3 regions of the Bacillus cihuensis genome follow, and region 2 is predicted to be linked to each of the others. Evidence: predicted binding sites of a transcription regulator. Region 2 holds the regulator's gene; each other region holds the start of a gene.
The links. The regulator Rex, encoded in region 2, represses fermentation and respiration genes when NADH is low (regulators of the CRP and FNR family bind a similar motif). The targets are predictions, from matches to a motif close to TTGTGAAATATTTCACAA.
Positions count from the first base shown of each region.

Region 1 (11,513 bases), on a different contig from region 2:
ATGCCGACATTTTGACTGAGCGAAGCTTGGCTCATCCCGATTGATAATGCAGCAATATCCATTTTCGATACACCTCCTATAAAGTGAAACTTCAATCAGTGAGGTTTTCCACTGATTGTTAGTCCCGTTCTTGTGTCGCTAATATCTCCGTTCCACTTCGATAAAGCGACACTACGAACCTGATTTAATGAATCACAGACTGTGGGCGCAAACTTACCTTTGAAAACTACAAAGGTAAGTTTCACTGTATCTCACCAATCGGGCCTTTACTTTAAAAAGCGAGGCGACGATGTAGGAACGTCTCCTAAGATCGCTCACGTCCTGTGAGCAACAGAGACGCCATCACATCTTGTGATAGTCCGACAAGCATATGATGGAATACGGCGTGGCGTAGTTTGTCACAGAGTATTACAGCTTATGCCCTCGAGGGGCTAGGAGCCGCAACTAGATTACGGGCAGTTATCTCCCACCTACGCTACTGCGATTCCTCTAAACCTTGAGGTGGGGGATCTTACTGCCTGTTAATGCGTATATCGGTTAATTTGGAACAATATTAATACAAGTTGAACATTTCTGGATAATAATGTATTCAGTTGGGTATGTTAAATTTTGTGCTAATTTGTAAATTTAACTACGAAAGGCTGTTGCAACATGCTTGATGAAAGATCAATTCAAATTGTCCAATCTACTGCCCCTGTTTTGAAAGAACATAGTGAACAAATTGGTAAGAGATTTTACGAACTTCTATTTTCAAAAGCGCCCGATTTATATAACATCTTTAATCAAACGAATCAAAAAAGAGGCATTCAGCAAGAAGCCTTAGGTTATGCAGTGTATGCTGCAGGCGAGTATATTACGAATCTTGAGGCAATTAAACCGGTTATCGAAAGGATTACACAGAAGCATCGAGCGATTGGGGTTAAGGCTGAGCAATATCCTATTGTTGGTGAAACATTGTTACAAGCAGTTAAGGATGTTCTTGGTGATGTTGCTACTGATGAGATTATTGAGGCATGGGGAAAAGCATATGGATATATTGCAGATGCCTTTATTGAAATTGAAAAAAATCTTTACGAAGAAACCGAAAATCAAGCTGGTGGCTGGGAAGGGTTCCGAACTTTTTATGTTGATAAAAAAGTAGAAGAAAGTAAAACGGTTACTTCTTTTTATTTAAAACCCAAGGATGCAGAAAAGATCGCGTCATACACTGCAGGGCAATATCTAACGATTAAAGCGGAGATACCTGGGGAGAAATATACCCATATTCGCCATTACAGTCTTTCTGAAGCACCTGGAAAGGAGTATTACAGAATTAGTGTGAAACGCGAAGATGCTCAAACAGATGCTCCAGCTGGAATTGTCTCTACTTATTTACATCAACAAGTGGAGGCAGGAGACACTTTGCTTTTCTCAGCTCCTGCCGGTGATTTCGTCCTACAGAACAATGAGCGACCAGTTATCCTAATCAGTGGGGGAATCGGTATTACACCCATGCTTAGCATGTTAAATACAATCATGGAAAAACAGCCGCAACGTGAAGTAACGTTTATTCACGCAACTGTCAACAGTCAAACTCATGCCTTTAAAGATCATGTCTCTCAATTAGAGAAAGAGCATTCGAATCTAAAGTCAGTGATCTGTTATTCCTCGCCAACTGAAGACGATCGAACGTCAGGTCATTTTGATAAAGAGGGTTTTGTAGATATGAGCGTATTACAAACAAACCTTCCATCAAAAAAAGCAGATTTTTATTTTTGCGGTCCGATTCCTTTTATGCAAGTCATAAACAAAACGTTAAAACAATTGGAAATACCAAACGAACAGATTCATTTCGAGGTATTTAGTCCAATAGCCATGTTAGATGAATAATACCGTTTCAACGCTTTAGCTATTTTATTAACAAGTTGCTACATGGATGTCCTATAAGGGTCTGACCCCGCACGCTAAATCAGTATTATGCAGTGTTTCATACACGTATCTTATACTGATTGCTGTTGCGGGGTCTGACCCTTTGAATTGTATGAGGGACATGGGGACGGGGCTTTGTGACTTGTTAATATAGCCCATCAATTTATCAGTATTCTGATTTTATCGAGAAAGCATCAAAAATTTGGCTCCGCACCGCTACCATTGTGACTAGGTGAGTGTAGAGTGCTATAGGATGAATCCTTCATAGTGGGCGTTTTAACGCCATTAGTTTTGTACAGATGACTCCATTCGATGATTTTTTTGCTAAAAATCGTAATCCCAAATCTGAGTTTTAGTATATTAAAAAAATAAAAAAAGATAAATCCTATATAAAATCATCCATTTCTATGCTAAAGTATATTTTATGAATGAACAAATGTACTTCTCAGGAGGACTGCGGTTATGAAAGTAAAACTAGGCTTACTACCACGAATTATTCTCGCTATTATTTTAGGTATTGTAATTGGTAGTTTTGCACCAGAAAATCTGGTGAGAGGATTTGCAACATTTAACGGGATTTTCGGCAACTTTATTGGATTTGTCATACCGTTTATTATTATTGGATTTATTGCCCCAGGGATCGGTCAACTGGGAAAAGGGGCAGGTAAGCTTCTTGGCTTAACGACGGCTTTCGCATATGTCTCGACGATTATTGCAGGTGCTATAGCTTTTATTGCAAGTTATACATTGCTTCCGAACTTTATCTCAGGCAATCAACTGATTAATACAGATAATCCTGAAGAATTTCTGCTTCAGCCCTTTTTTGTTCTTGAAATGCCGCCAATTATGGAAGTAATTAGTGCTTTGCTATTTGCCTTTATTATTGGAATAGGTCTGGCTTCCATAAAAGGGAACACGCTGCAGCATGCGTTTGATGATTTTCAACTAATTGTTGAAAAATTAATTAAAACAGCGATTATTCCAATCTTACCTTTTCACATCTTTGGAATTTTTGCGAACATGACATATGGCGGACAAGTTCAATCGATTCTTTCTGTGTTTGCAAAAGTATTTGTACTGATTATTGTGCTTCATATTGTCATGCTTATTCTTCAATATACTGTCGGTGGTTTGCTTCATAAGAAAAATCCGTTGACATTGTTGAAAATCATGTCACCAGCTTATTTTACAGCTGTTGGAACGCAATCTTCCGCGGCAACCATTCCCGTTACTCTTGGACAAGTGAAAAAAACAGGTGTTCAAGGAAGAATAGCTGATTTTACCGTGCCATTATTAGCAACGGTACATCTATCAGGAAGTATGATTACTTTAGTCAGCTGTTCTGTTGGTGTTTTGCTTTTGAATGGTACAACGCCTACAATTACCATGTATATTCCATTTATTCTCATGTTAGGTGTGACAATGGTTGCAGCTCCAGGTGTACCAGGTGGGGCTGTTATGGCGGCATTGGGAGTATTGGAAACGATGCTTGGATTTGATCAAACTATGATTTCATTAATGATTGCTTTATACTTGGCACAAGATAGTTTAGGAACAGCTACAAATGTGACAGGTGATGGTGCATTAACAATGATTGTTGATAAATTCACTCCGAAAAAAGCTGGAAAAATGGAACAATCAAACGCAGCTATTTGATGTAAATTTTGGATATCAGTAAGGTCAGACCTCACGCAACTATGTGCATCGTTGTGTAGGGTCTGACCTTTGTTTTGAACAACTCTATGGAAAATTACAGCAGTTGAATGGGTTTAAAGAATCAAGTGGAATGAAAAAAACTCTCGCATCGGTAAGTTTCACTTAATTTTTAATGAAACATTTGAGCAAATAGATTATAATGAAAGTGCGTCCCTCAAATGGGAAGGTAAGTTAAAGACAAAATATTTCAGCCAAAGCTTATTGTTTTTAATTTGGTAATTTTAAAATTAAAACCTTTAACATTTTAATGGTTTTATTAAAGGTATTTTTTAAAGTTTACTGGAAATGGTAAGCTTAGAAGTATTATTTATTACCCGAATTTATCTATTCGTCATACATTTTTTGGTGACCTTTCCAGGCTCGCCAAGTAATCTGATGTAATTTAGTCGTCCTTTCCATATCGACGGCTACGGGTGCTTATGCTATTCTTAAACCATACTAGTATTTGTGTTATGTTTCACGAACTCGAATCCCGAAGATTTGAGAGTCATTACAGGAAACGGGGTCCCTTTTGCCCCAAAATTAAAAGCTTAATTGCTTATAGTAAAGGAGAATTGGATATGTCAGAAACAATCGCTAAAGAACAAGTAACAAAGAAGTTGTCTGCTACCCAAGAACAACTTGATATCCTTGATCAGCTTTTAAAACCAGAGGTTCAAGAATCTTTGAACACATTAGTTGAGCAACTTCCAAAATTAACGGAAATTGTTAATATCTTAACGAAGTCTTATGACTATGCTCAATTAGTAGCTACTGACGAAGTGTTAAAAAATGATACGGTTGGAGCAATTAAAGAAGTTGCAGGACCTGTAGTTGGTTCAGTAAAATCACTTGCACAAACTGCTATTGAAGCAAAAGACCGTGCAGACCAAAGCAAAGATGTAGTTGGTCTATTTGGACTGTTAAAAATGCTTAAAGATCCACAAGCACAAAAAGCATTCCGTTTCGCAAATGCATTTCTCGAAGTTAATGCAGAACGTAATCAAAAATAATTCATCATCCATATAAAAAGTAAGGACGGAGGATACACGATGTCAATTTCAAAACATATTGTTATCTTAGGTGCAGGTTACGGCGGACTACTTACTGCTTTAACTGTTCGTAAATATCTAAGTAAAGCTGAAGCAGAGGTAACTGTCGTAAACCAGTTCCCAACACACCAAATCATCACTGAATTACACCGCCTAGCAGCACATAATGTTGCAGAAGAAGCGGTTGCAATGCCATTGGACAAACTTCTAAAAGGCAAAGATATCGATCTTAAAATTGCAAAAGTTGAATCATTTTCTGCAGACAATAAAGAAGTGAAATTATCAAATGGTGCTACTTTATCATATGATGCTCTAGTTGTCGCTTTAGGAAGTGTAACAGCATACTTCGGAATCCCAGGATTAGAAGAAAACAGCATGGTATTAAAATCAGCAAATGATGCTAACAAAATTTACGCACATGTTGAAGAACGCATTCGTGAGTATGCAAAATCTAAAAACGAAGCAGACGCAACTATTGTAATTGGCGGCGGTGGACTAACTGGTGTTGAATTAGTTGGTGAACTTGCTGACATTATGCCTGAGCTTGCTAAAAGCCATGGTGTAGATCCAAAAGAAATTAAATTATTGCTAGTTGAGGCTGGTCCAAAGATCTTACCGGTACTACCAGACGATTTAATTGAACGTGCAACAACAAGCTTAGAAGCACGCGGAGTTACATTCTTAACTGGTCTTCCTGTAACAAACGTTGCTGGTAATGAGATTGATTTGAAAGATGGTCAAAAAATCATTGCGAATACATTCGTTTGGACAGGCGGCGTACAAGGGAATCCACTAGTTGGACAGTCTGGACTTGCTGTTGATCGCGGCCGTGCGACTGTTAATGAGTATCTACAATCTTCTTCTCACTCAGACGTATTTGTTGTCGGTGACAGTGCTGTTGCTTTCCCTGAAGAAGGTGGTCGTCCATACGCACCAACTGCACAAAACGCTTGGCAAATGGGTGAATTAGTAGGATATAACTTATTTGCATATTTACAAGATGCAACGTTTGAGAAATTTGCACCAATCAATTCTGGTACACTAGCAAGCCTTGGACGCAAAGATGGTGTTGCAACAATTGGTGGCAACAATATTCCACTTAAAGGTCTTCCGGCTACACTAATGAAAGAAGCTAGTAACGTTCGTTACCTTGCACATATTAAAGCTTTGTATAGCTTAGCTTATTAATTGAACGGTAAAAAAACCCGTTGTTGCTTATTAAAATAAGTAGCAATGGGTTTTTTTGTAACGAAAATGGGTTTAATTTACTGATTTTGTGAATTATGCGTTGTTGAGGGAATTTCTCTTTTGTTTGCTATAAAATAAAGGATCTTCGATAGCATTATCACCGGTCGCTTCGAAGCTGCCAATCAGAAACGTCAATTACAAGGCTTTTTTTGGATGAAGTGGAACGAGAAAAACGGATTGAAATTGTTGATGTTCAGGAATCGAATATCACGAAAATTGGTGAAATGAAAACGACACATCAACTGCTTATCAAACACCCTGAGATAACGGCGTTTTATAGTACGAGTGCATTGGATGGTATCGGTATTTCTCAAGTAGATTCACCTGTTATGGTTATTTTGCCGTATTTGTCAGGAAGTCAAATCGTCCAATAGAATGTCCAAATGGCAGGCGCACTGCTCGCCGGAGTTCCAACATTGATTGTTTATATTCTGCTCGGAAAATATTTTGTAAAAGGTCTTTTGGCGGGTCTGTGAAAGAGCAAATATGAAGATTTCAGCATGATAACCTCCCTTTTTATTATTTTTGTTCTTGAAATAATTCGAACAATCATATAACTAAATAGGGGGGTTTTTATGGCTAAGTACAGAAGATTCAAGTTCGCACGTGGACCTCTGCCTACAAGGCATGTAATCTTGATTACATTTCTTCTTTTCATTGTGACGACGATTTTTAGTGGTTGGATGATTGATAAAAAAATTGAGCCTCATTTAATAGAAATAGCGGAAGCGAAAACCAGGGAATTTGCTGTTGAAGCCATAAATGATGCGATTAAGCAAAAGATCAGTCAAAATGTTGATATTAGAAAGCTAATCGTCACTCATCAAGCAGGAGATCAAATAGGGTATAGCTTTGACCCTAATATTTATAATAATGTTGCTTCCGAAACAACATTACGAGTTCAAGAATATTTAGAAGCGATAAGAGAAGGAGAGCTTGAAACTCTACAAACATTTAAAAATGATGAGTTTATCGACTATGCAAGTTCGGAGAAAGAAAAAGGTGTCATCTATAAAATTCCTTTAGGTATGGCTACAGACGCCGTTTTGCTTGCAAATCAAGGACCTAAGGTGCCTGTTCGTTTTGAAATAATCGGGGATGTTACATCAGAAGTGGAAACAACTACGAAGGAAACGGGAATTAATAATACGATTCTTGAAATATTTGTGAATATTAAGGTTAATCTGCATGTGATTATTCCTTCTGTTGAAAAAGAAATTACTGTAGAAAATCGCGTCAAAATTGGCGATTTGATTTTACCAGGAAAAGTTCCACAGTATTATAATGGCGGCGGTAAGCAAGGCGATGTTAATCCAATTATAGTTCCGGAGAAAAAGGAATAATCAGATTGTTAACCATCCCTAATAGCAAAGGGGGAGACCTCGTACTTCTCTATCTAGAATAGCCGATTTAGGAGTACGAGGTCAGCCATCTTTTTGACAATGTTTCACTTATTCTTTCGGTAGGACAACTTGTTTGTACAATTTTACGGTAATTACATAATACAGGCTGTAAATGATTAAGAAAATGATAATTGGAACCCAAATTCGGTAGTAAGGATTTAAGATAATGAAAGAGAACATATTCATACCAATCAACACATGAGCAAGGCCAACCATTGCAGGAAATAAGAAGATGATGAATAATTCTTTATAAATAGATGTTGAAAGCGCAGATCGTCTGACGCCAATTTTCCTTAGCATTTGGTAGCGTGATGTATCTTTAGAAGCACCTGATAATATTTTGAACATGAGGCAGCTTGCCATCATCGCGAGAAATGCAATGCCTAAAAAGAAGCCCATGAACATCGTACCACTTGTAAAACTACTATACATGTTATAAAAGGAATATTTGCTTGTTAAGTCATCTGCTGTTAGATTAGGGTCTTTTTCTAACGCAAGCTTGTCAATTCCCTGCCATTCATGTAAATAGTCCGTGAACTTGTCGCTTTTTCCAATATACATAAGCTTCTCTTGTCCCTGTATTTCATGATACGTTTCTGAATCTAGGACAATCATTTCCTTGAATACCCGGTAATTGGTTCGAAGATTCCATAGGGCTCTGTCCCATTCATCTGATAGCTGTTGGCCCACTTCAGGATTCTTCACTTCACTTAATGAGATTTTACCTTCTGGAAGGTCTTCTGTTACCCGTTTGAATTTGGGTTTTCTCCCATCTGAAACTAATAGAAGTGGACGCTGATTTTCCAAGTCATCTCTCAGATAATACGTATAGTCAGGATCTTCTTTGAATCGGTACTGATTCTCTTCAGTAAAATGAATGTTTTTTAAGAGCGCTTTTTCTTCTGCATTAGGATTTTTGATGATTACATCGTATGCACCCATCATTTCTGCCATTTGTGAGGCACTATTTTTGAAAGCAAGACCGGCAGATATCGCTCCTGCTCCTAGGGCTATAAGCATGGCTACAGTTGCTAATATCTTCGTCAAACCTTGAATTCTAAAGTTCAACTGAGCAAAAGTAAAGGATGTGACACCTTTTGATGTCCAGCGCTTGTTGGCTTGCATTCGATTGACTATGACTGGAAGGTAACCTATGAACAATAAATAGGTTCCGAGTGTCGTGAATGTTGGTGCTGCGAACAAGCCAATCTCACGAAGTTGCTCCATGAAAATTAAGGAAACATAGCCTAGGCTTAAGGAAATTAGACCAAGTAAAATCAACCAACTATTTTTCTTTTTTTGAATCGGCATGTCGTCAGGATGAACGTCTGAATAGATCAGCTGCAACACTTGAACTCTTGATAACTTGATATGATTGATTAAAGCAGTACATAAAAATACGACGATAAAAAAGATGAAGGTTGCCAATACGGCTGGTAGATAAAAGGATTGATATCCTTCTAATGTGATATTAAGCTGTCCGGCAAGTAGATACCCAACAATGAAAGCTAGTCCGATTCCAACGGTAATTCCAATGACTAAAGAAGCGCACCCAATTACCATTGTTTCAACAAACATAATTTTCTTGATGCTCTTTTTCTTAGCCCCAAGCATCATATACATCCCAAATTGCTTTTGTCGTAAAGAGAGTAAGAAGGAGTTCGTGTAGAGCATATACAGAATGGTTACGACAGAAAGCAGTACAGAACCAACAATAAATACGAGCTGAATGTTTCGAATCATTGCATTAGACTTAATAAACTCTGTATTCCAAGAGAGGGTTTGGAACATATAAAAAACAGAAATTGTCATGACGAGCCCGGATAATAAGACAAAATAATCCTTCAGTTTGCCCTTCATTCCAGCCAGTGATAATTTTAGTAACATCCGTGTGTCTCCTTTCTTAAGCGTTCTTCGTTCCTAGCTGTGCAAGAACATCTAGAATTTCTTTGTAAAATAATTCACGAGTGGCTGAGCGGTGGATTTCCTTATGGAGTTTGCCATCCTGGATAAATATAATTCGCTGACAATAACTTGCGCTATACGCATCATGGGTTACCATCATAATGGAAACATTCTGCCTATCATTTAAGTCTTTCATTGTTTCTAACAAGCTTGTTGCATTTTTTGAATCGAGTGCACCTGTTGGTTCGTCACCAAGAATGACTGTTGGTTCATGAACGAGTGCTCGGGCAGCGGCAGAACGTTGTTTTTGTCCTCCTGAAATTTCTGCAGGATATTTCTGCAGTAGTTCTTCAATCCCTAAACGTTTCGCGACCGTCACGACTTTTGCATCTATATTTTTCGCAGGTGTTCCTTGTAGATAAAGCGGTAGTGCTATGTTTTCGGCAATTGTCATATTCTCGAGTAAGTTGAAATCCTGAAAAATGAAGCCTAATTTTTGTGAGCGAAAATCAGAAAGTTCATCTTGCCCCATATCGGTAATATCGACATTGTCAATTTTAATTTCGCCAGACGTTACTTGATCAAGTGTTGAAATCACATTCAATAGCGTCGTTTTCCCCGAGCCAGAAGGCCCCATAATCCCAACAAATTCTCCTTCTTGCATAGAAAAAGTAACATCGTTTAGTGCCTTAAACTGGTTGCCAACTTTTTTCCCATAAACCTTTTGAACGTTACGTACTTCTACTACTGGTGAACCCATTTATATGTCCTCCTATGTTTTTAGAATGAATGTATGTATTAAGTGATACATACACCTTGTATATGTGTACTATACACGTAGTACACAGATTGGTCAATTATTGTTTTTTCCTTTTTGTAAAATATATCTTAAGCAGTAAATTGCATCGACGCATAGCCCGATACATACAGAACCAATACCACTTGTTACTTATTTAATGACAAAAATTGATTGACAGAAAAAAAAAAACTGTTATAATAAATCCCTAACGACCGTTAGGGAGGTTAAGTTATGAGTGCTGAGTTAATTCGTAATGTAGCTCTGATTCAGTTTGCAAGAGATGGATATGAAGGGGCGTCACTTAGTAAAATAGCGGAGGAAGTTGGCATTAAAAAACCGAGCATATATGCGCATTATAAAGGCAAGGATGAATTGTTTTTTGCTGTCGTGAACTATGCTATGGAAACGGAAAAAAAAAGATTCATCGAGTACTTTCAGTCGCAAGAGAGTAAGCCGATTAAGGAAGTTTTAAGAGGATTTTTTGATTGGATTGAAACAGAAAGTATGGAACATGATCATGCGCGATTTCTGTTGCGAATTTCTTTTTTTCCGCCTTCAAAGCTACAACAAGATGTTGCGGATCTCGTGAATCCATTCCTTTTGCAAATGCAACGGATCTTAGCAAGATGGCTCAGAAACAGACAGGCAAATCTCTACACGTCAAACGTGATGGATTCTGCACTTGCTTATATTACATTGGTTGATGGAACCGTTCTCGAACTGATTTACAGTGGATCTATGCATTACCAGAATCGTATTCGTGCTGCATGGCCGATTTTTTGGCGTGGGTTTCATATACCAGAGGAAGGAGTGAAAAAAAATGAATATTAATTGGATCTATGTACTACTAGCAGGAATTCTTGAAATTTTTTGGGTTTCAGGGTTAAAATATTCCAACAATATACTCGAGTGGGTTTTAACAGGAGCGACAATCGTTGTTAGCTTCATTGTGCTAGTAAAAGCAACAAAACATTTGCCTGTCGGAACCGTGTATGCTGTTTTTACCGGTATCGGTACAGCTGGAACTGTGATTGTAGAAATGTCCGTATTTGGAGAACCATTTAAATTAGTAAAAATTATACTCATCGGAACCCTCCTTTGCGGGGTAATCGGATTGAAGATGTTAACGAGTGATGAAGAAGATACGAAGGTAGAAGGAGGGAAAGCATAATGCATTGGGCAGCGGTGATTTTGGCAGGCAGTCTTGAGATTTTCGGTGTGATTAATATGAAGCGATTGGCGATGAAGAAATGGGATGCGGCACTTTATCTAATGCTTTCGTTTGGTGCAAGCTTTATGCTGTTATCCTATGCAATGACTGAACTACCTATGGGAACAGCTTATGCAGTCTGGACAGGCATTGGTACAGTGGGAGCTGCTTTAGTTGGGATGTTGCTATACGGGGAAGCAAAAGAGTGGAAGCGACTAGCATGTATAGCGTTGATTCTAAGCTCGGCTGTTGGTTTGAAGCTGATTTCTTGAAGAATCTATTAATATGGCAAG
Region 1 is NZ_KI632495.1:2,090,385-2,101,897, reverse strand. Features, by position in the region: gene V179_RS30155 (YjfB family protein) at 1-62, opposite strand, end outside; gene hmpA (NO-inducible flavohemoprotein) at 652-1,869, shown strand; gene V179_RS0115790 (dicarboxylate/amino acid:cation symporter) at 2,371-3,564, shown strand; gene V179_RS0115785 (DUF1641 domain-containing protein) at 4,185-4,616, shown strand; gene V179_RS0115780 (NAD(P)/FAD-dependent oxidoreductase) at 4,662-5,843, shown strand; partial or broken gene V179_RS30150 (carbohydrate ABC transporter permease) at 6,227-6,379, shown strand; gene yunB (sporulation protein YunB) at 6,479-7,246, shown strand; gene V179_RS0115765 (FtsX-like permease family protein) at 7,355-9,193, opposite strand; gene V179_RS0115760 (ABC transporter ATP-binding protein) at 9,210-9,971, opposite strand; gene V179_RS28100 (TetR/AcrR family transcriptional regulator) at 10,242-10,841, shown strand; gene V179_RS0115750 (DMT family transporter) at 10,831-11,181, shown strand; gene V179_RS0115745 (DMT family transporter) at 11,181-11,492, shown strand.
Region 1: V179_RS0115785 (DUF1641 domain-containing protein) is a predicted target of Rex. The motif match lies at 4,070-4,087, and genes of this name have one in related genera.

Region 2 (9,597 bases):
TACATTGTAGATACCTAGTTTGAATCGAAAAATTATCCACAGAGTTAAATATTAAGAATTGTTCATTTCGATTTGTGGATAACTAAAGATCGGTTTACTTCTCAATAATGGTGTCCAAATATTGCTAGGTTATCTTGAACAAACAGCCTTCAAAGTAAAGAGATAGTGAAATGGATTTTTAATTCTGGAGAAAATGGTGCTCACAGTAAAGGTTCTTCATATAGTCTTGTACTTTTCTTGTTTGTGTCTTGTTTTGAAAAAAGGTAAACTACTAATAGGATAATGAACAGCTATGTGTTTAGCTGATTGGCTTTTTTGAGGTGATAGTATAGATGGAGCAGAAGTTTGAATGGGTTTCTGGAAGTGAATTGGAGACAGTAAGTTTTGCTAGTGCTTTGGCGGAGAAGCTTAATGCTGGAGATGTTTTGGCTTTAGAAGGGGATCTTGGAGCTGGCAAAACAGCTTTTACCAAAGGGCTTGCAAAAGGGTTGGGCGTTAAGCGGAATGTAAATAGTCCGACATTTACGATAATAAAAGAATATATGGGCCGTTTACCGTTGTATCATATGGATGTATATAGAGTGAGCGGAGAAGAAGAGGATCTTGGCTTTGACGAGTATTTCGAGGGAGAGGGAGTGACTGTTGTTGAATGGGCCCATTTAATTCAAGAGCAGCTTCCTGAAGACATATTAACAATTCAGATTTTTAGACTGGGTGATTCAAAAAGGCAAATTGTATTACAGCCTTCTGGAACTCGGTATGTTGAGTTATGTAAGGAGATTATTTCATGAAGGTATTAGCGATTGATACATCGAATTTTACATTAGGAATAGCTTTAACCGATGGAGACCAAGTGGTTGGGGAGTATGTTACAAACCTAAAGAAAAATCATTCTTTACGTGTAATGCCGGCCATTGAATCACTATTAAGAGATTGTGATACGAAGCCGTCTGAATTGGAGAAAATTGTCGTAGCAAAAGGACCTGGTTCATATACTGGGGTTAGAATAGGCGTTACTATTGCTAAAACCCTTGCTTGGACATTAAATATTCCTTTGGTTGGAATTTCGAGCCTAGAGGCTCTGGCAGCAAATGGCCGTTATTTCAATGGGATGATATCTCCTTTATTCGATGCGCGCCGTGGACAAATTTATACAGGATTGTATCAATTTACTGAGAGTGGTTTAGAGAGTTGTAGTGAGGATAAAAATATCTTGGCAGTTGAATGGGCACAGAAACTTAAAGAGTTGAACATACCTGTATTATTTGTCGGTCAAGATATTATGATTCATGCTGACACGCTTAAAGAAGTATTAGGTGAAAAAGCTTATTTTATTCCAGCACAAGCGTATAACCCAAGACCTGCTGAGCTGGCGTTTTTAGGAAGAGATAAGGTTCAAGAGGACGTTCATATGTTTGTCCCGAATTATGTGAGAATGGCAGAGGCAGAGGTTAAGTGGTTAGAGCAACAGAATAAATAGATAAAAATTCTAAATGGAAGAGACCGGTTGCGATGAGTAAAACGATGACGTTTCGATTAATGAGAACAGAAGATATCGACCAAGTTTTGATTGTAGAGAGACAGTCCTTTACGTTGCCTTGGAGCAGGGAAGCTTTCTATAATGAATTGAATCATAATCAATATGCAAAGTATCTGGTTATTGAGGATGAAGGAAAGATTGCCGGATATTGCGGCGCGTGGATCGTTATTGATGAAGCCCATATTACCAATATAGCTATTTTGCCTGATTATCGGGGGCTCAAGCTTGGTGAAGAACTACTTCGGAAGATGATTGATGTTGCTTTAAGTATGGGAGTTATTCGGATGACGCTTGAAGTACGTGTTAGCAATATAGTTGCCCAGTCGCTTTATAAGAAGCTTGGGTTTCAAACTGGAGGCATTCGTAAAAACTATTATACCGACAACCAGGAAGATGCATATGTAATGTGGGTGAATTTAACGTGAAAAAAGATCAACTTATCTTAGGAATAGAAACGAGCTGCGATGAAACCGCAGCAGCCGTTATTAAAAATGGAACCGATATTCTTAGTAATATCGTTGCTTCTCAAATTGAAAGCCATAAGCGATTTGGTGGGGTTGTTCCTGAAATTGCATCAAGGCATCATGTGGAGCAGATTACTCTTGTATTGGAAGAGGCGTTGCGGGAAGCAGATGTTACTTATGCCGACCTTGACGCTATTGCTGTCACTGAAGGCCCAGGTCTTGTGGGTGCATTATTAATAGGAGTAAACGCAGCAAAGGCAGTGGCGTTCGCACACAGCATTCCTTTAGTAGGTGTGCATCACATTGCAGGACATATTTATGCCAATCGGCTAATTAAAGAGATTCAGTACCCGGCACTTTCGCTAGTAGTTTCAGGGGGACATACAGAGCTTGTACTGATTGAACGTCCAGGGCATTTTAAGGTAATAGGTGAGACGCGAGATGACGCAGCTGGAGAAGCGTATGATAAAGTGGCTAGAACTTTGCATTTGCCTTATCCAGGTGGTCCACATATAGATCGATTGGCTCAGGAAGGGGATCCTACTTCTGTTCCACTACCAAGAGCGTGGCTTGAAGATTCTTATGATTTTAGCTTTAGCGGTTTGAAATCAGCTGTAATTAATACGATTCATAATGCAGAGCAGCGTGGTGAAACCATTAAGCCTGAAGATTTAGCAGCAAGCTTTCAGCAAAGTGTGATTGATGTGTTAGTTAAGAAAACGGTCAGGGCAACTCAGGAGTATGGTGTTAATCAAGTTCTTTTGGCTGGTGGAGTAGCTGCGAATAAGGGCCTTCGTAAGGCCCTTGCTAAGGCATTTGAAGACATTGCGAATACTGAATTGATTATTCCTCCTCTATCTCTCTGTACAGATAATGCCGCAATGATTGGAGCGGCAGGGAGTGTGTTATTTGAAAACGGAAAAAGATCTGGCATGGCGATGAATGGAAATCCAGGTTTAGATATTGAAACGATTTAATTGGAAAAGGTGAGTTAGCATAAAAGGCAGCTCACCTTTTTTATCGACTTTTTAGCAAGAAAACACCCTTTTCAAGTCACTTTAAATTTTTGTGAGAAAATTAAGTGGACATTAGTACAAGAATTATCTGTGGATAATCATCTAAAAAGTAAAATTATCCACAAGTAAGCGCATTAATGTTTAAAATTATAGAAAATTCCATCATTTGTGGATAACTATTCTTTGGATATGTGTATAACCATGTGATTTTGTGGGTAAGTATGTGTAGTTCTGTGGATATTGTGGAAAAGGTTTATGAAACCAGGAATAATAACGTTGATAATGTGGATAAGGTTGTGGATGATTGGGAAAAAGACAAAGAGGGTGAGAAGTATGGGAAAAGGAACGATAGTGAAGCTTTCAATGAATAGAATAATTATTGCAGTTTTGTTTGTATCGGTTGTGCTTCTCGTTGCATTTGGCTTTCTTTATATATGGTTACACGGAAGTTTGGAAGTTCGTGTTACTTTAACCAGTTTGCTACTGTTCGTAGTTTCATATATTATCTTAATCTGCTTCCACGAAGCATTGCACTTGATAGCTTTTCATTGGATTGGTCATGTAGAATGGACAAAACTGAAATATGGCGTGAATTGGAAGCTTGGAATAGCGTACGCACATTCTACGATGCCTATTACTGTAAAGCAGATGAAGTGGGTTTTGTTTATGCCGTTTGTTCCAACTGCTGTCATACCTTTGCTGTTTGGTTTAATCTTTAAATCACCTAGTTTTCTTTTGCTAGGCATCTTGATGGTGGCAGGCTGTATAGGGGATTATGCGCTTTATCAAAAGCTAAAGCCATTTTCTAATAAGGCTAAAGTAATCGATCACCCGACAAAACCACAATGTACGGTCTATGAATAAAAGCATCTGTCAAATATAAAAGGTCAGACCCCACATCTACAATATCGTTTAAGTAAAGTGTAACTGACACATTAAACGGTTCATAGAGAGTGAGGTCTGACTCTTTTGCGATACTCTAATAAGAATAGTTAAATTCGGTATTTACATGCCATCTTCGTGTCTTATTCCGCAAGCTCCGCCCATTCTTCAAGAAGTAGATCAAGTTTTGTCTGAACACGATCAAGTTCTGTTTGGATTGTGAGTACTTTTTCGTGATTTTGAAATACATCAGGGTCACAGAGAAGCTCGTTATAGTGCTCAACTTCGCTCTCAAGCTTTTCCATTGTTGCTTCAATTTCTTCAATACGGCGTTTACGCTGACGCTCTGCCTTTTTCGCTTCTTTATCCACTTTAAAAGACGATTTGTCTGCTGGTTGTTCTAGGTTTGCGCCATTTTGATTCCGTTCAAATTCTTGAATCTCTAGTTGTTCTTGCTTTTTTTCAACATAATAATCATAATCACCGAGAAATTCCTCGCTTCCGACTTTGGAAAGCTCAATGACTTTAGTGGCAATTCTATTAATAAAGTATCGGTCATGTGAAACGAAAAGGATCGTACCGGGATAATCAATCAAGGCATTTTCTAGAACGAGTTTACTGTCAAGATCAAGATGGTTAGTAGGTTCGTCCAGAATAAGAAAATTCCCTTTCTCCATCATCATCTTCGCCAAAGCCAATCTTGCTTTCTCTCCACCGCTTAGGGTTGAGACAGTTTTCAATACTTCATCACCCGTGAATAGAAAATTACCAAGAATCGTCCGAATTTCTTTCTCAGGTACAGCAGGGTGCTCGTCCCAAAGTTCATTAAGCACACGTTTATTAGAAACAAGGTTCGCTTGTTCCTGATCATAGTAGCTGACTTGAACATTTGTGCCAAAACGAATGTCACCATGTATAGCTGCTAGTTTTCCAATAATCGTTTTTAATAAAGTCGATTTTCCGACTCCGTTTGGACCAACAAGAGCAAGGCTGTCTCCTTTTGAAATCTTCATTGAGATATTCTGAGAAACACAAGCGTCATCATAGCCAATTGCCAAGTCTTGAATGGAAAGAACGTCATTGCCACTTTGCCTTTCTATTTGAAAAGAGAAAGATGCGGATTTTTCGTCACCTTGAGGTCGATCCATTACATCCATTTTTTCTAACTGCTTCCGCCTGCTTTGGGCTCTTTTTGTAGTAGAGGCTCTTGTAAGGTTTCGTTGGACGAAATCACGTAGCTTTTCGATCTCTTCTTGCTGTTTTTCAAATAGTTTCATGTCACGCTCGAAGTCTTCTGCCTTTTTCACGAGATAATTGCTATAATTACCATGATACTTCTTGATAGCATTACGCGAGATTTCATAAACTTGATTCACAACTTTATCTAAAAAGTAGCGGTCATGAGATACAATAAGTACAGCACCATGATAACTTTGGAGATATTGTTCTAGCCATGATAATGTTTCAATATCAAGATGGTTTGTCGGTTCATCCAAAATTAAAATATCAGGCTTGGTCAAAAGCAACTTTCCAAGAGCCAATCTTGTCTTTTGACCACCGCTCAAACTGTGAATCAATGTAGAACGGTCAAAGTCTGCAAACTGAAGTCCATGAAGGACGGAGCGGATATCAGCTTCGTATTGATAACCACCTTGCTCCTTGAATTGCACTTGCAACGTATCATATTCAGAAAGGACCTTTTGATAAAAGAGTTCATTTTCAAATGTTTCGGGCTGAGACATCGTTTTTTCTAGTCTGCGCAGCTCCTTTTCTTTGGAAATAAGATCCTCATATACAGTTAGCATTTCATCCCAGATGGAAAGCTCCGATTCAAGCCCGGTATCTTGTGCTAAATACCCAATAGATACACCCTTTGGTTTGATTAATTCACCACCATCAAAGGAAAGATGTCCAGCAATGATCTTCAATAATGTGGACTTACCTGCACCATTTCTGCCGACTAATGCAATTCTATCTTTATTTTGAACTTCGAGCTTCATATTTGATAAGATAAGTTCAGCTCCGTAATACTTAGATAATTGATTGATTTGTAATAAAATCATGATTTCACCTCGATTGCGTTATCCATAGTGTAACGTATCATGGTATTTAACGGCAATAGATGTACTTGTATAAAGTGAAACTTCAATTAGTAAGCTTTTCTTTTATCGCCGCTTTGAGGTAGGGGTCTTACGGCCCGTTAATGCGGGATATAGCATTCGTATAAGGAAATTAAACAAAGTTGTTACAAATAAAGCATTATAGTGTATGATTTAAAAAGAGCACTTCTCTTAGAAAAGGTCGACAGGAAACGATAAATTCCTGATGAACAAAAAGGTACAAGCATTGAAATGATAACGCTACCAGATAGATCTTTCACTGCTAATGCCAAATGATATGAAATGTGCAACTCAAGCATGAAATATTGAACGTTTTGACTTCTAAATGAAGAAATAGCACATGCGAAAGCGGGGAAAGTAATGATGCAAGAACCAATGAAGATTCCGCAAGCAACTGCCAAACGGCTGCCCTTATATTATCGTTTTTTAAAAAATCTATATTCTGCCGGTAAACAAAGAGTATCATCTGCGGAATTAAGTGAAGCGGTTAAAGTTGACTCCGCTACGATCCGCAGAGACTTTTCTTATTTTGGAGCCTTGGGTAAAAAAGGCTATGGATATAATGTGAATTATCTATTATCATTTTTTCAAAAAACTTTAGACCAAGATGATCTAACTCAAGTTGCATTAATAGGAGTTGGTAATTTAGGGACGGCTTTTCTAAACTATAATTTCTTGAAAAATAATAATACAAAAATTGCGATGGCATTTGATGTAGATCCAGAGAAGGTTGGAAAACGGGTAGAAGATGTGTATGTCCATCATATGGATGAAATCAAAGAACGATTGAAAGAAGAAAATATTGCGGTTGCGATATTGACTGTACCGGCATCAGTTGCTCAGCCAATTACGGATCAATTGATACAAGCAGATATTCGCGGTATTTTGAATTTCACACCTGCTAGATTAAATGTACCGAGTACGGTTCGGATTCATCATATCGACCTTGCCGTGGAATTACAGTCTCTTATTTATTTTTTGAAGAATTATACAGATTCAGAAGATAGTATAGAAGAATAATAAACACGCTGCTCGATTCTTTCATCCGGCAGCGTGTTTTCCATTCTATTACTTTTTCTTGTTTTTTTGTATGGCTTTAATCTTAGAATGAAGAATAAGCATTCTTACACCTGAACCGAAGTCAATAGTGGCTAGGCCGACAAGAAAATAAGAAAAGAAGCCCCAGCCGTTTGATGAGACCGATTGAATCGCAAATACGGTAAATAGAACACCTAATGCGATATAGATGATACCAATTGATAAAGGTGATTGACGTTTCATAAAAACCCTCCGATAAATGCTTGCGCTTTTTCCAAGGAATCCAAGTGTTTTTCAAAATTCAACTGAACGATGACGACAAGTGTATTCATCGCTACGTGTGCGAATATGGGAACGAGAATTCGATTGGTCTTTATATATAGATATGCAAAGGTAAAACCCATTGCGGAGTATAAGAGAATATGCTCGGGCTCAAAATGAGCAAAACCGAAGATGACTGAACTAATAAGTGCTGATAGGAAGAAGTTCAATCGTTTATAAAGAGTGCCGAAGATAATTTTTCGGAAAATGATTTCTTCCAGGATGGGTCCTACAATAGAGGTCACAAGCATCACGATTGGAAATTGGGTGATTAGTTTCAAAATTTGCTCTGTATTTTGTGAATTCTGTTCAATGCCAATTGACTTTTCCAACAGTCCAGCTATTGATTGTGCAAACATGGCAAGGAAGATGCCGCCAAATCCCCAAATAATGGAAATGGGTATCGTAGTCTGATTACGCAGATCCTTCGTGCGCATCTCGTTTCGCATAAAAAATAGGCTAAATATAAGTGCGACAATGAAGCTGAAAACGATCCAATAGGCTCCAATTAACACTTTTAGTTCATTTGTTAACTCAACACCAGCAGAAACGGCAAACAACGCTATCATATCGACAGCCAATCCACCTGACAGCTGCATAATGACATATGTAATGATGACAAACCAATATTCTTTTTTCAACAAGATATCTCCTTTAATCTAAGGTATATGATCATTTTATGAATATAAAAAGAAGATAAGACCACACACACTAATTAGGCAACGTGTGCTGTATACGAAAACTTATACGCATCTTATTAAGAAAAGGGTATCAAAAAAAACTAGATAACTCCAATTATACGTACGAAAGAATTTCCATGAGAATTAGTATTCCCGTCTGCTAAATAAAATTAATAGTAAAATTTACAATAGAATTACTTGCAAAAGAACTTGCTTTTATTTAATATAATAATTGTGTTAGCACTCGATTGTGGTGAGTGCTAATAATTGAGGAAACCATATATCAACACAATTTGAGGAGGGTGTTTCACTTGTTAAAACCATTAGGTGATCGCGTTATTATTGAACTAGTTGAATCTGAGGAGAAAACTGCAAGCGGTATTGTACTTCCAGATACTGCAAAAGAAAAACCGCAAGAAGGTAAAGTCGTGGCTGTTGGTAATGGCCGTATTCTTGAAAATGGTGAACGTGTAGCTTTAGAGGTTGCTCAAGGCGATCGTATTATCTTCTCAAAATATGCTGGTACTGAAGTAAAATATGATGGTACAGAATACTTAATCTTACGCGAAAGCGATATTTTAGCTGTAATCAGCTAATCACATACAAACATAACTGAACGAAAACCATTTAAAAATATTAGGGAGGGTTTTATACATGGCTAAAGATATTAAATTCAGTGAAGACGCTCGCCGTGCAATGCTGCGTGGAGTAGATGCACTTGCAAATGCGGTTAAAGTAACATTAGGACCAAAAGGACGTAACGTAGTTCTTGAGAAAAAATTTGGTTCACCACTTATCACAAATGATGGTGTAACAATCGCAAAAGAAATCGAACTTGAAGATGCATTTGAAAACATGGGTGCAAAATTAGTTGCTGAAGTAGCGAGCAAAACAAATGATGTTGCTGGTGACGGTACAACTACAGCTACAGTTCTTGCTCAAGCGATGATCCGTGAAGGACTTAAAAACGTTACAGCTGGTGCTAACCCAATGGGTATCCGTAAAGGAATCGAGCAAGCAGTAAATGTAGCGACTGAAGAGTTAAAAGCGATCTCTAAACCAATCGAAAACAAAGAAAGTATTGCACAAGTAGCTGCGATTTCTTCTGCTGACGAAGAAGTTGGTCAATTAATCGCTGAAGCTATGGAGCGTGTTGGAAACGACGGCGTAATCACAATCGAAGAATCAAAAGGTTTCACAACGGAGCTTGATGTTGTTGAAGGTATGCAATTCGACCGTGGCTATGCATCTCCATACATGGTTACTGATTCAGACAAAATGGAAGCTGTCCTTGACAACCCATATATCTTAATCACTGACAAAAAAATCACAAACATCCAAGAAATCCTTCCTGTGCTTGAACAAGTAGTTCAACAAGGTAAACCACTATTGATGATTGCTGAAGATGTTGAAGGTGAAGCACTTGCAACACTTGTTGTGAACAAACTTCGTGGAACATTCAACGCAGTAGCTGTTAAAGCACCTGGATTCGGAGATCGCCGTAAAGCGATGCTTGAAGATATCGCTGCACTTACT
Region 2 is NZ_AYSD01000030.1:451-10,047, forward strand. Features, by position in the region: gene tsaE (tRNA (adenosine(37)-N6)-threonylcarbamoyltransferase complex ATPase subunit type 1 TsaE) at 333-791, shown strand; gene tsaB (tRNA (adenosine(37)-N6)-threonylcarbamoyltransferase complex dimerization subunit type 1 TsaB) at 788-1,480, shown strand; gene rimI (ribosomal protein S18-alanine N-acetyltransferase) at 1,513-1,965, shown strand; gene tsaD (tRNA (adenosine(37)-N6)-threonylcarbamoyltransferase complex transferase subunit TsaD) at 1,962-2,981, shown strand; gene V179_RS0105310 (DUF3267 domain-containing protein) at 3,354-3,884, shown strand; gene V179_RS0105315 (ABC-F family ATP-binding cassette domain-containing protein) at 4,046-5,965, opposite strand; gene V179_RS0105320 (redox-sensing transcriptional repressor Rex) at 6,383-7,042, shown strand; gene V179_RS0105325 (YdiK family protein) at 7,091-7,303, opposite strand; gene V179_RS0105330 (CPBP family intramembrane glutamic endopeptidase) at 7,300-8,022, opposite strand; gene groES (co-chaperone GroES) at 8,373-8,657, shown strand; partial or broken gene groL (chaperonin GroEL) at 8,716-9,597, shown strand, end outside.

Region 3 (11,513 bases), on a different contig from region 2:
TAGATACATCAAGCGGGACATGGGGATTGAACGTCATTCAAACAGACGCTGCCATCAATCCAGGTAATAGCGGAGGAGCACTGATTAATTCTAAAGGAGAAGTAATCGGAATTAATAGCTTAAAAATATCCGTAAATGGGGTTGAAGGCCTAGGATTTGCTATTCCAAGTAATGATGTGATTCCAATTGTCGACGAAATGATTAAAACAGGGAAAGTAACACGGCCATATTTAGGTGTAGGTCTTGCTGACTTAGCGCAACTTCCACAAGCCTATGTACAAAACATTTCTCAAAATGTGAAGGCAGGAGTCATGGTCACAAATGTAGCAAATGGATCTGCTGCAGAAAAGGGCGGCATACAACAGGAAGATATCATTACAGCGATGAATGGAAAAGAGATAAAAAGCGCTTTGGAACTTAGAAAATATCTCTATACAGAAGCAAAAGTGAATGAAAAAGTAAGTGTGGAAGTGTATCGTGGGAATCAGAAATTAACATTACAGGTTACATTAGGAGAATCACAAAAACAGGTTCCCGAATAAGTATGTTGGCATAGAGGTTCCTAGCTATAATTTCGTAGCTAGGAACCTTTTTTTAGCAAATGAAAGAAGTTTTTTCGTCTATCGACTAATATTATTTAAACGTAATACTGGTTAACAGATATTTAGATGTTGAGTTTTATATCAGATATGCATATAAACGGATTATGTGTCAGATAAATGGCTGGTTTTAAGTAAAGGCTTTTTTCGTAAAGATTGTTGTTTTTAGCAAGAAACCAATTCGAACAGATGTTGATCTTCGTTACAGGTGCGAGACTCCTGCGGGAAAAGCGTGTTGAGGGAGACCCCGCAAGTGCAAAGCACTGAGGAGGCTTCTGAGACCGCCCGTGGAAAGCGAGGACCTGCAACGGAAATCAACCTGGGTTATTAGTGTAAAAATGATTGAAAAGCAACAAAGAATGTGAAAACAGCCTAAGTAAAAGCATGAAAGTTTATATGAGGATAATGGTTTGAACGAATAATAATAGGCAATGATAAACAATATTATTGTTAAAAAGATTTTTGGCTTAATCGTTTGAAACCAAGATTTTACACGACTCTTAACAAGGCTTGAAAGATAGCCCTAATACTATGAAACGAGAGAGAAAGCTCGTTTACTCTCAACGTTTCATGATATTAGGGCTAAAATGAGCTAAAAATCAACATATTATATAACACAGCCTAATAGTAAGAACTTGCTATTATACTGCAATAGGTCCATAGCGAATAAAAAATGCTATTCACATATAATTGTCAATAAAATTGTTTCAAAAATATAAAAATAGTTTGACAATTCTGTGAACGGGATGAATAATATATATAAGGAGGATGATTAAAATGGAATCTAGATTGAAATTGTTAAACGCTACGAAGTATGTAGGGGCAATCCTACTTACAATGGGAATTGCAATTTTTTTATACGGTTCTTTTGTAAGCGATTTCAGACCTGTGATGGGGATAGGGATTGGTACAGTGATGGGCGCTGTTTTTATCTTCTTGATGGGAATGTTTCTAGTAGCTTCTGAAGAAATGGTGACAAATTGTAAGCAGGGGAAAAAGATACTGCCTTGATAATGGATTGGTTTAATAAGAATAATAAGAACGTGAATAATAAATGGTCACCTAGATGTTGAATAGGCGTAGTTGACTATGATGAAACAAATGGCTGCGCCTTTTAAAAAAAAGAGAGCGTAATACGCCCTCTTTTAAGTGGATCTTTTTGGATTACATATCCCAGAGAAAGATTAACAATGTCCCAAAAATGGTAACTAAAGCAACCAATATACCGAAATAAACGTTTGAATAAATGGCGCCTTTATCTTCTGTTTCACCAGCATGCATGAATACAACGAGTTGAAGGCCTGCTTGTACGAATGCAGTCAGAAGAAGTATAGTTATGCCTGCTGTAAATGACATATCTAAAAAGTAAACCAATAGAGCCACTGCTGTAAGGATTAACGAGAATACAAAGCCCATTACTTGTTTTATTGGGAATAATTCCTTCATATTACATCATTCCTTTCAAGTAGATGAAGCTAAAGATAAAGATCCAAACTACATCTAGGAAATGCCAGTAAAGAGAGAAAATGAATGATTTATTGGCTGTTTCAGGTGTCAATCCACGTTTTTTCACTTGTAGGAGAATAGCTAATCCCCAGAAGAAACCAAATGTTACGTGCAGTCCATGTGTTCCTAACGTTGTTAATAACATGGATGTGAATCCACTAGTGGTTATTCCAGCACCTTCGTGTATATACGTTGTGAATTCGAAAATTTCAAATCCTAAGAACCCTAAACCTAGAACAAGGGTTACCGCAAAGAAGGCCATCATGGCTTTTTGTTTGCCTAAGCGCATGGCGTGAATACCAAGACCAATAGTAAAACTACTTGCTAAAAGCAAGATTGTTTCCATTAATACTGGTGATAGTTCAAAGATTTCTGCACCGGAAGGACCATTGCCCGAACGGTGCTCATACACGAAGTAAGACGTGAAGAGCGTTGCAAAAAGCATAATTTCGGCACCTAGGAAGATCCAAAAACCAAAGATTTTTAACCGGTTTTCTTCCGTGCTATATTCAAGTGGAAGCGAGTGATCAATTTTCATTATTTAGCACCTCGCAATTTTGTTTCTGTATCTTCAATTTCTTCTACAGGGATGTAATGTCCATGATCTTTTTCGAACGAACGGTATACAAGACAACCTAAGATACCGAGTAACGAAATAATGGCAAGTGGCCAGATACTGAAGATCATACTAAATCCAAAGACAAAGAAGATACAACTCATAATAAATGGTAAACCGCTAGAATTCGGCATATGAATTTTTTCGATTTTACCTTTAAATATTTCGTGGCCATGTTTCTTAGCATCCCAGAATGCTTCAGTTGATTTAACTTGCGGCATAACCGCAAAGTTGTATTCCGGTACTGGAGTATGAGTAGCCCACTCAAGAGTACGTGCATTCCATGGATCGTTACCGATATTCCGTGGTGAGTAACGAACGCTATAATAGATATTGTAGACAAGTAACGCAAAACTAATGGCCATAATACCTGCTCCGATAAATGCAACCATATTCAATGGAGCAAATCCAGTTGATTCAGAGTACGTGTACATCCGGCGTGCTTGACCGTCTAGACCAGTAATATACATTGGGATGAATGCTAAAATGAATCCAGTAGACATTAACCATACTGTCCATTTACCGATTCTCTCATTTAACATGAATCCGAACATTTTTGGCCAGTAGTACGTAAGACCAGCAAGCATTGCATATACAACACCAGGGATAATCACGTTATGGAAATGAGCAACTAAGAACATTGTATTATGATATTGATAATCCGCAGCTGACATCGCAAGCATAACCCCTGTTACCCCACCAAGTGTGAACAGCGGAAGGAAATGCATCGCGTAAAGCATTGGAGTAGTAAATTCAATTTTTCCTTTCCAAAGGGTGAACAACCAGTTGAAGATTTTAACCCCAGTTGGAACAGCAATCGCCATCGTTGTAATGGAGAAAAAGCTGTTTGCAAGTGCCCCTTGCCCCATCGTAAAGAAATGGTGAGCCCACACAAAGAATGAAAAGGCAGAGATAACAACCATTGAAGCAACCATGGATTTATACCCATAAAGATTGCGACGTGCAAAGGTCGAAATAATCTCACTAAATAAACCGAATGCCGGCAAGATCAAGATATATACTTCAGGATGTCCCCAAACCCAGAATAGGTTGGCCCAAAGCATATCTGAACCACCGTCACCAATTGTAAAGAATTTTGTATCGAATAAACGATCCATTGTACCCATTGCAAGTAATACGGTTAATACTGGGAAAGCAAAAACAATGATTAAGTTAGAGATTAGAGCAGACCATGTGAACATTGGCATTTGCATTAATTTCATGCCTGGTGCTCTCATCTTAAAAATAGTCGTGATGAAGTTGATACCCGTCATTAAAGTACCGATACCAGCTATCTGAATTGCAATCATGTAATAATTCGAACCTACAGAAGTACTAAAATCATTCCCTGCAAGTGGAAAATAAGAAGTCCAACCTGCATCAGGTGAACCACCAATTACGAATGAGATGTTGAATAGCATCGCACCCATAAAGAATAACCAGAAGCTTATGGCGTTTAGACGTGGAAAGGCTACGTCACGGGCACCAATTTGTAATGGTACGACGAAGTTGAAAAAGAACATAATAAATGGCATAGCCATAAAGAGAATCATAACAACACCGTGAGTTGTGAATACTTCGTTATAATGTTGAGATTCTAAGAATTTATTATCCGGAATGGCAAGTTGAGCACGTAACATAATAGCATCAACGCCACCGCGGAATAGCATAAGTAAAGCAGAAATTAGATACATAATACCGATCCGTTTATGGTCTACTGTTGTTAACCATTCACGCCATAGATAACCCCATTTTTTAAAATAGGTTATACCTAAGATTACCGCAATACCAGTAAGACCAATGGCAACCATTGATGCGTATATCAAAAAGCTTGGATGCGGTATGGCAAAGCGATTAAAGAAATCCATACTTTTTTGACTCCTTTCAAGATTATATTGCTTTTCATATAAAACGAGTGGTTAGTATATGTGTAACCTATTATTGATGATGACTGTGATCTGCTTCCTTCCCAGAATCACTTGATTCATGATGGTGTTCGCCTTCTGAAACCTTATCAGAATCGGCTGAATCATGATGATGTTCTGGAGCTGGTGAGAATTCTAAATGCGTTCCAGTATATGTGGATCGTCCAAGATGTCCAGGTTTTAATAACTCATTAAATTTCTCTTCAGTAAGAGGTTTAGCTGTATCTTGCACTTCTTTTACCCATTTATCAAAGTCAGTTTGGGACATTGCCTCAACATCAAACGTATTTTCAGCAAATCCTGCTCCACTGAAGTTTGCGTTTCGACCCATTAATTCACCAGGTTCGTCTGCGGCTAAATGTAATGTTGTAACCATGTCACCCATTGCGTATTTTTGTCCACCAAGTTGTGGAATCCAGAAACTAGTGATTGGCCCGTATGAATAAAGTTTGAATTCAAGTGGGCGACCTGCTGGAATATTTACATAGTTAACAGTTTCAATACCTTCTTCAGGATAACTGAAATGCCATTTCCAGTCAGAAGATGAAGCGTATATGACTAATGGTTCTTGACCTTCGTATCCTTTCGGTGTGGCCTCTACTTCATAGTTACTCTTAACAGACATAACAGAAAGGAAAATAACAATAATAATTGGAACACCAATACAAATTGCTTCAACAAACATATTACCTTCAATGTGTGGAGGTTCATAATCTGCACTCTGCTTAGAAGCGCGGTATTTAACTAACACGAATACTAAAATTGCAAAAACAACAATAACAATACCAGACATGATCCAGATCGATAACATAATATCATCGGCTTGCACTTTAGCTTGCGGCCCTTTAGGGTCCAAGACCAATAGTGGCTCACAACCAGATAGTACAGCAGCAACCGTGAAAATCATGGCTAATAGAGTCCATTTTAACTTCATAGTAGTACCCCTTTCCCTTATATTTCTTAGTTATTTAGATAAAGTGTTAACTGTTTCACAAACTGACGATTCTATCTTATTATTAACCTTATAAAAATACAATCAAAACATAAATATGTCACAAAAAGTTCATGAAGATATTGAGAAAAAGTGGCAGTCGAGGAGATATATTGGATTAATTGAATATGATGACATATGATGATAGAGTTCAGGATTATTTTATCGAAATATATGAGATCTCATGAATAAATTCTATTAAATTATATTACTATAATTATTTGGAAGCAGGAACCATGAGTGAACTGCACCCTAATTGTTAGACACCACTAACAATTGGAGGTGCAGTTTTTTTTTGATTACATATTATTTAGTCCTGAGTTTACTCCTGGGAAGAATCTACAATTTTTGAGGGGATTAAGAAAATAAAACGAATATGGCGTTAAAACGCAGTATTTACGATAAACAAACCATCCTGTAGCACGCTACGCTCGCTTAATCACAATGGTGGCGGTGCGGAGCTGGATTTTGAAGCATATACATAATAAGTTCGTATATCTGCAAAGTAGATTGTCTAAAGCAGTAACTCATGAAGCCCAACATGTCCTTCATTCAAAATAAGTATTTTTATCGGATATGAATAAATCTCAAAGAAAAGAAAAAAATAACATGTACAGTCTTGGAAGTGAAAAAATTGCAATGAGAAAGGACTAGAAAAATACTTCTACTCTAATTGCTATTTTTATTATGAAGTAAAGGAGGATTCACAATGGTTGAGTATGATCCCGTTTTATATAGCCGAATACTAACCGGTACCACGTTAGGTTTTCATACGATTTTTGCCACTCTAGGGGCTGGTATTCCGCTTCTGATTGCGTTAGCTGAATGGATCGGAATTAAACGGAATGACATGCATTATCATGTGCTTGCAAGGCGTTGGACTAAGGGGTATATCATCTCTGTTGCTGTTGGGGTGGTTACCGGCACTGCTATTTCCTTACAACTCAGCTTATTGTGGCCGAATTTTATGGAAGCAGCTGGACATACCATTGCCCTTCCTTTATTCTTGGAGACATTTGCCTTTTTTTTTGAAGCCATTTTCCTAGGGATCTATCTCTATACATGGAATCGATTTAAGAGCAAGTATGCTCATTTTCTCTTATTACTCCCTGTTTTTATAGGTGGTGGCGCATCAGCCTTTTTCATATCGACAGTGAATGCTTTCATGAATTCACCTATCGGTTTTAATTATGAAAATGGCATTTTAACGAATGTAAATCCCATAATGGCGATGTTTAATCCAGCCACCCCAACAAAGGTAACGCATGTTATGGCATCTTCTTATTTAACCGCTGCCTTCATTTTGGCGTCAATAGCGGCCTTTTCAATTTATAGAGGCAGAAACCATGTTTATCATAAAAAAGCGTTGAAATTATCAATGACAGTCGCACTTGCCTTTGCTATCAGTACCGCTTTGATTGGGGATTTATCAGGAAAATTCTTAGCTCAATACCAACCTGAAAAGCTAGCTGCAGCTGAATGGCACTTTGAAACGGAGAAAGGTGCGACGTTAATTTTTGCTGGTTCTTTAGATGAAAACAATAAAATTAGTCAGGCTATAGAAATTCCATATGCATTAAGTATACTGGCGCATGGGATTCCAGGGGCAGAAGTAATTGGCTTGGAGGAATTTCCAGAAGAGGATTGGCCTCCTTTGATTGTCCACTATTACTTTGATTGGATGGTTACTATCGGCATGTTTCTCGCTCTTGTTTCTTTTGTCTATTTTTGTATGCAGTACAGGGAAAAATGGAATGAATGTAATAAGCCGTTATTAAGCGCTATTATAGCGGGAGGGCCACTTGCCATGCTTGCGATTGAAGCTGGTTGGTTCATGGCAGAACAAGGTCGTCAACCATGGATTATTAGAGGGGTGATGCGCACCGCCGAGGCAGCGACAACATCAAACCATGTTGACACGATGTTAATACTGTTTATCTTGCTCTATGTCATATTGGCCATTTCTATTGTTATTGTACTCAAAAGGGTGTTTAAAGCGAGCCCGCTTGAGAAGGATTTAAAAAAACAAGGGATCGAATAAGGAGGAACCGTTGATATGAGCTATGAACTACTCGGCATTACGGTGCTATGGACATTTTTATACGGCTATGTCATTGTGGCTTCGATTGATTTTGGTGCTGGTTTTTTTAACTATTACACAACGATAACAGGAAAAGGGCCTATTGTTCATAAAGTTATTGATCGTTATCTTTCACCAGTTTGGGAAGTGACAAATGTATTCCTGATCTTCTTTTATGTAGGCTTAATTGGCTTTTTTCCATCGATTGCCTATTATTATGGGACAACCTTACTTATACCAGGTAGCATTGCGACGATCTTGCTTGTTATTCGCGGCTCATACTATGCCTTTCATCATTATGGTCCAAAAAAGGCAAGATGGACGCAATTTTTGTACGGAGCAACTGGTCTACTAATACCGGCCTCCTTATCCACTATCCTGACGATTTCAGAGGGCAAATATATATATGTCAGTAATGGCAATGTGTCCTTGGATTACAGGGAGTTATTTACAAGCTTCTATTCATGGACGGTTATTATCTTGGCGATTGTAAGTGTGCTGTATATTTCAGCGTGTTTTTTAACCTATTATGCTCACAAAGCTGGGGATATGGAGGCTTTTCATATTTTGCGAAAGTATGCCCTTTCTTGGAGTCTACCGACCATTCTAGCAAGTTTTCTTGTATTTTTATCTATCAGTCATCACAATTGGGAACATTTCAGCGGTATGCTTGATCTTTCCTGGATGTTCATTCTGTCGAGTCTTTTCTTCCTCGGTGCGGTCTTTCTCATTTTGAAAAAGCAGAGGTTGGGCCTTTCATTTATATTTGTCATGCTTCAATACGCATTTGCCTTTTATGGATATGGGGCTGCTCACTTACCTTATCTGCTTTACCCATACCTCTCAATTTATGATGGATTTACGAATGAAGCCATGGCCATCGCTTTAATTATTACCTTTGTTGCCGGTCTATTATTGCTTATTCCATCGCTCTATCTTCTCATGCGTTTGTTTGTGTTTAGCAATCAGTATGTTCAAGGAAAGAAATAGGAGGTGTATTCTTGACTACATTCTTGATTATGGTAGCACCATGGATCATTATTGCAATCGCAATCATTCTTTTATTTGTATGGGGTGCGAAAGGGAAAGACCCATACCACTGATGGTTCGTTTAACCAGGATAAAGTTGGGAGATTGACAATGTTATGAATCAACTGAAAAAAATGGCGTTTGCAGAGAGAAGAACCATGTTGTTACTGGTTCTTTTCGCTTGTTTGTCAGGTGCAGTGATCGTTTTCCAAGCTTATTATTTTGTGAAAATTGTTGACTTGGTCTTTCTTAAGAACGCTTCCTTTGGCGTTATTGAGCATCTGTTGTGGATTTTACTAGCTTTACTTTTCGCCAGAGTACTATTCATGTATGCGGCAAGAAGAACAGGAATTAGGCTTGCTTCAAAGGTAAAAGGAGATATAAGACGATTATTGTTTGTGAAATATGCCAAAAATCCGATACAGGCTTCCTTGAGCGGCCAAACGGGGCGGAAGGTAAGTACGGCTATGGATGCGGTAGATGAAATTGACAGCTATTTCAGTAGTTACATTCCTCAAATTATCCAAACGGCAATTGTTCCCGTTCTTATTTTGCTTGCCGTTTTTACCCAACCTGCTTTTTCGGGTCTTCTTATGCTGATTACGGCACCTTTTATCCCGATTTTCATGGCCATAATCGGAATAAAAACGCAAAAAAAGGCAGAAAACCAGATGGAAAAGATGGCCGCCTTTTCGGGACATTTTCTCGATACTCTACAAGGTCTAACCACACTTAAGCTTTTTGGCCGAGCCAGACAACAAAGAGAAACAATTAGAAAAAGCAGCTTTGATTTTCGCGATGCTACCATGGAGGTCCTCAAAATCGCCTTTATATCGTCACTTACATTAGAATTCATTTCTACGCTTAGTATTGGTTTGATTGCATTTGAGTTATGTCTCCGCCTTGTTGTTTTCAAGAATATCAGCTTTTTCTCCGCCTTCTTCATATTAATACTAGCACCTGATTTTTATTTATCTTTAAAAGATTTGGGAAATGCCTTTCATTCTGGACGTGGGAGTAAAGGGGCTTTTCAGAAGGTAGCAGACGAATTAGCACAAGAAGAGCCGTCCATCCTATGGGGGACCGTACATTTACTTAAAGATAGTTCCCCGCCTGCTCTAGAAATCCAAAATCTAACGTTTACTTATGATGAAGGGGATTTTGCCATAAAGAATCTAAATGTCACAATCCCACCATTTGAAAAGATAGCCATAGTCGGACCTAATGGGTCTGGGAAAACCACTCTTTTACATATCATAGCTGGATTGTTGGAACCGACTGCTGGGGTGATCCGAGTGAATAATAAGTCACGCACCGAGTATGAGGAGGAGAGTTGGTTTAATCAAATTAGTTACATCTCGCAAAATCCCTATCTTTTCTCCGGAACCATTGCAGAAAATATCTGCTTGGGCGGGGACCCGCAAGCCTCGATGAAGGATGTAGAGTTAGCTGCCCAAAAAGCGGGACTATCAAAGATGATTCAGTCGCTGGAACACGGGATTGATACTACAATTGGGGAAGCAGGAAGAGGTCTTTCTGGCGGTGAGAAGCAAAGAGTAGCACTCGCAAGAGCGTTTTTAAAGCAACCATCGCTTATACTTTTCGACGAGCCGACGACAGGTCTTGATCTTTATACAGAACAAATATTGCAAGCTTCGATGTGCGAACTTAGCAAAAAATCAACCGTGATCACTGTCGCTCACCGTCTTTATACGATTCAAGATGCCGATCAAATTTTATTTTTGAAAAACGGCAGATTGGTTGCGGCTGGAAGACATGATGACCTTATCGAAAGAGTCACAGAATATCGTAATATGGTGCATGTGCAACAAGGAGGGGGCGTAAAATGAGGGATTTATTTCAAGTGATTCGGTTAGTTACGATGGAGATGAAAGACATTTTGTATACCATTTTGTTTGGATTTCTTAGTGGAATTGTTGCAATTAGTTTATTTGCTGCAAGCGGATATTTGATTTCGAAAGCTGCCCTTGTACCGCCTTTGTATACGTTGACAGTTTTGCTGGCATTGTTGAAACTGTGTTCAATTGCACGTACCCTCAGTCGCTATGCAGAGCGGTTTTTTTCACATCGAGCAACTTTTTCCATTTTAGGAAATGTACGAGTTTCATTTTTTGAGAAATTGGAACCACTGGCATCAGGCATTTTCCAAAAATATCGAAGTGGTGACCTTCTTTCTCGCATTGTCGGAGATGTGGAGAGTTTGCAAAATTTTTTTCTGCGTGTATTCTACCCACCAATTGTTTTCGTACTTGTGTTTTTAAGTACGATTTTCTTTACTTCTTTTTATTCGGTTTATGTAGCGTTGACATTACTAGCTGGCATGATTTTAACCGGTTTTATCATCCCCATTTTATTTGCAATCAGGCAAAGAGATATTGAGCAAGGAATTCAAAGTGAACGCGGTGAATTGTCTACGGAGGTAACCGAGTTTTTTTATGGATTCCGTGATTTGAAAATCTATCAGAAGTTGGAAGAAAAAGAACGAAGGCTGCTACAGCTTTCCAATCTGTACATAAGAGAGCAAGAGCGAAAAGAAGGTTTAACTAATTTCAGTCAAACGCTAAATACGTTAGTCGCGAATTGTGTGTCCTGGGCTATAGTTACACTGGGGGCTTACCAAGTTGTAACCGGTAAATTGGATGGGTTATACCTCGCAATGCTTGTGATGATTTCCCTAAATGTGTTTGAATACTCGATTCCAATGGCTGCCTTTCCTGTTCATTTTGAAGATAGTCGAAGAGCTGCA
Region 3 is NZ_AYSD01000010.1:144,675-156,187, forward strand. Features, by position in the region: gene V179_RS0100650 (S1C family serine protease) at 1-542, shown strand, start outside; gene V179_RS0100655 (hypothetical protein) at 1,377-1,610, shown strand; gene qoxD (cytochrome aa3 quinol oxidase subunit IV) at 1,764-2,045, opposite strand; gene qoxC (cytochrome aa3 quinol oxidase subunit III) at 2,047-2,643, opposite strand; gene qoxB (cytochrome aa3 quinol oxidase subunit I) at 2,643-4,589, opposite strand; gene qoxA (cytochrome aa3 quinol oxidase subunit II) at 4,660-5,580, opposite strand; gene V179_RS0100680 (cytochrome ubiquinol oxidase subunit I) at 6,347-7,678, shown strand; gene V179_RS0100685 (cytochrome d ubiquinol oxidase subunit II) at 7,694-8,707, shown strand; gene cydS (cytochrome bd oxidase small subunit CydS) at 8,719-8,820, shown strand; gene cydD (thiol reductant ABC exporter subunit CydD) at 8,863-10,596, shown strand; gene cydC (thiol reductant ABC exporter subunit CydC) at 10,593-11,513, shown strand, end outside.
Region 3: qoxA (cytochrome aa3 quinol oxidase subunit II) is a predicted target of Rex. The motif match lies at 5,624-5,641, and genes of this name have one in related genera.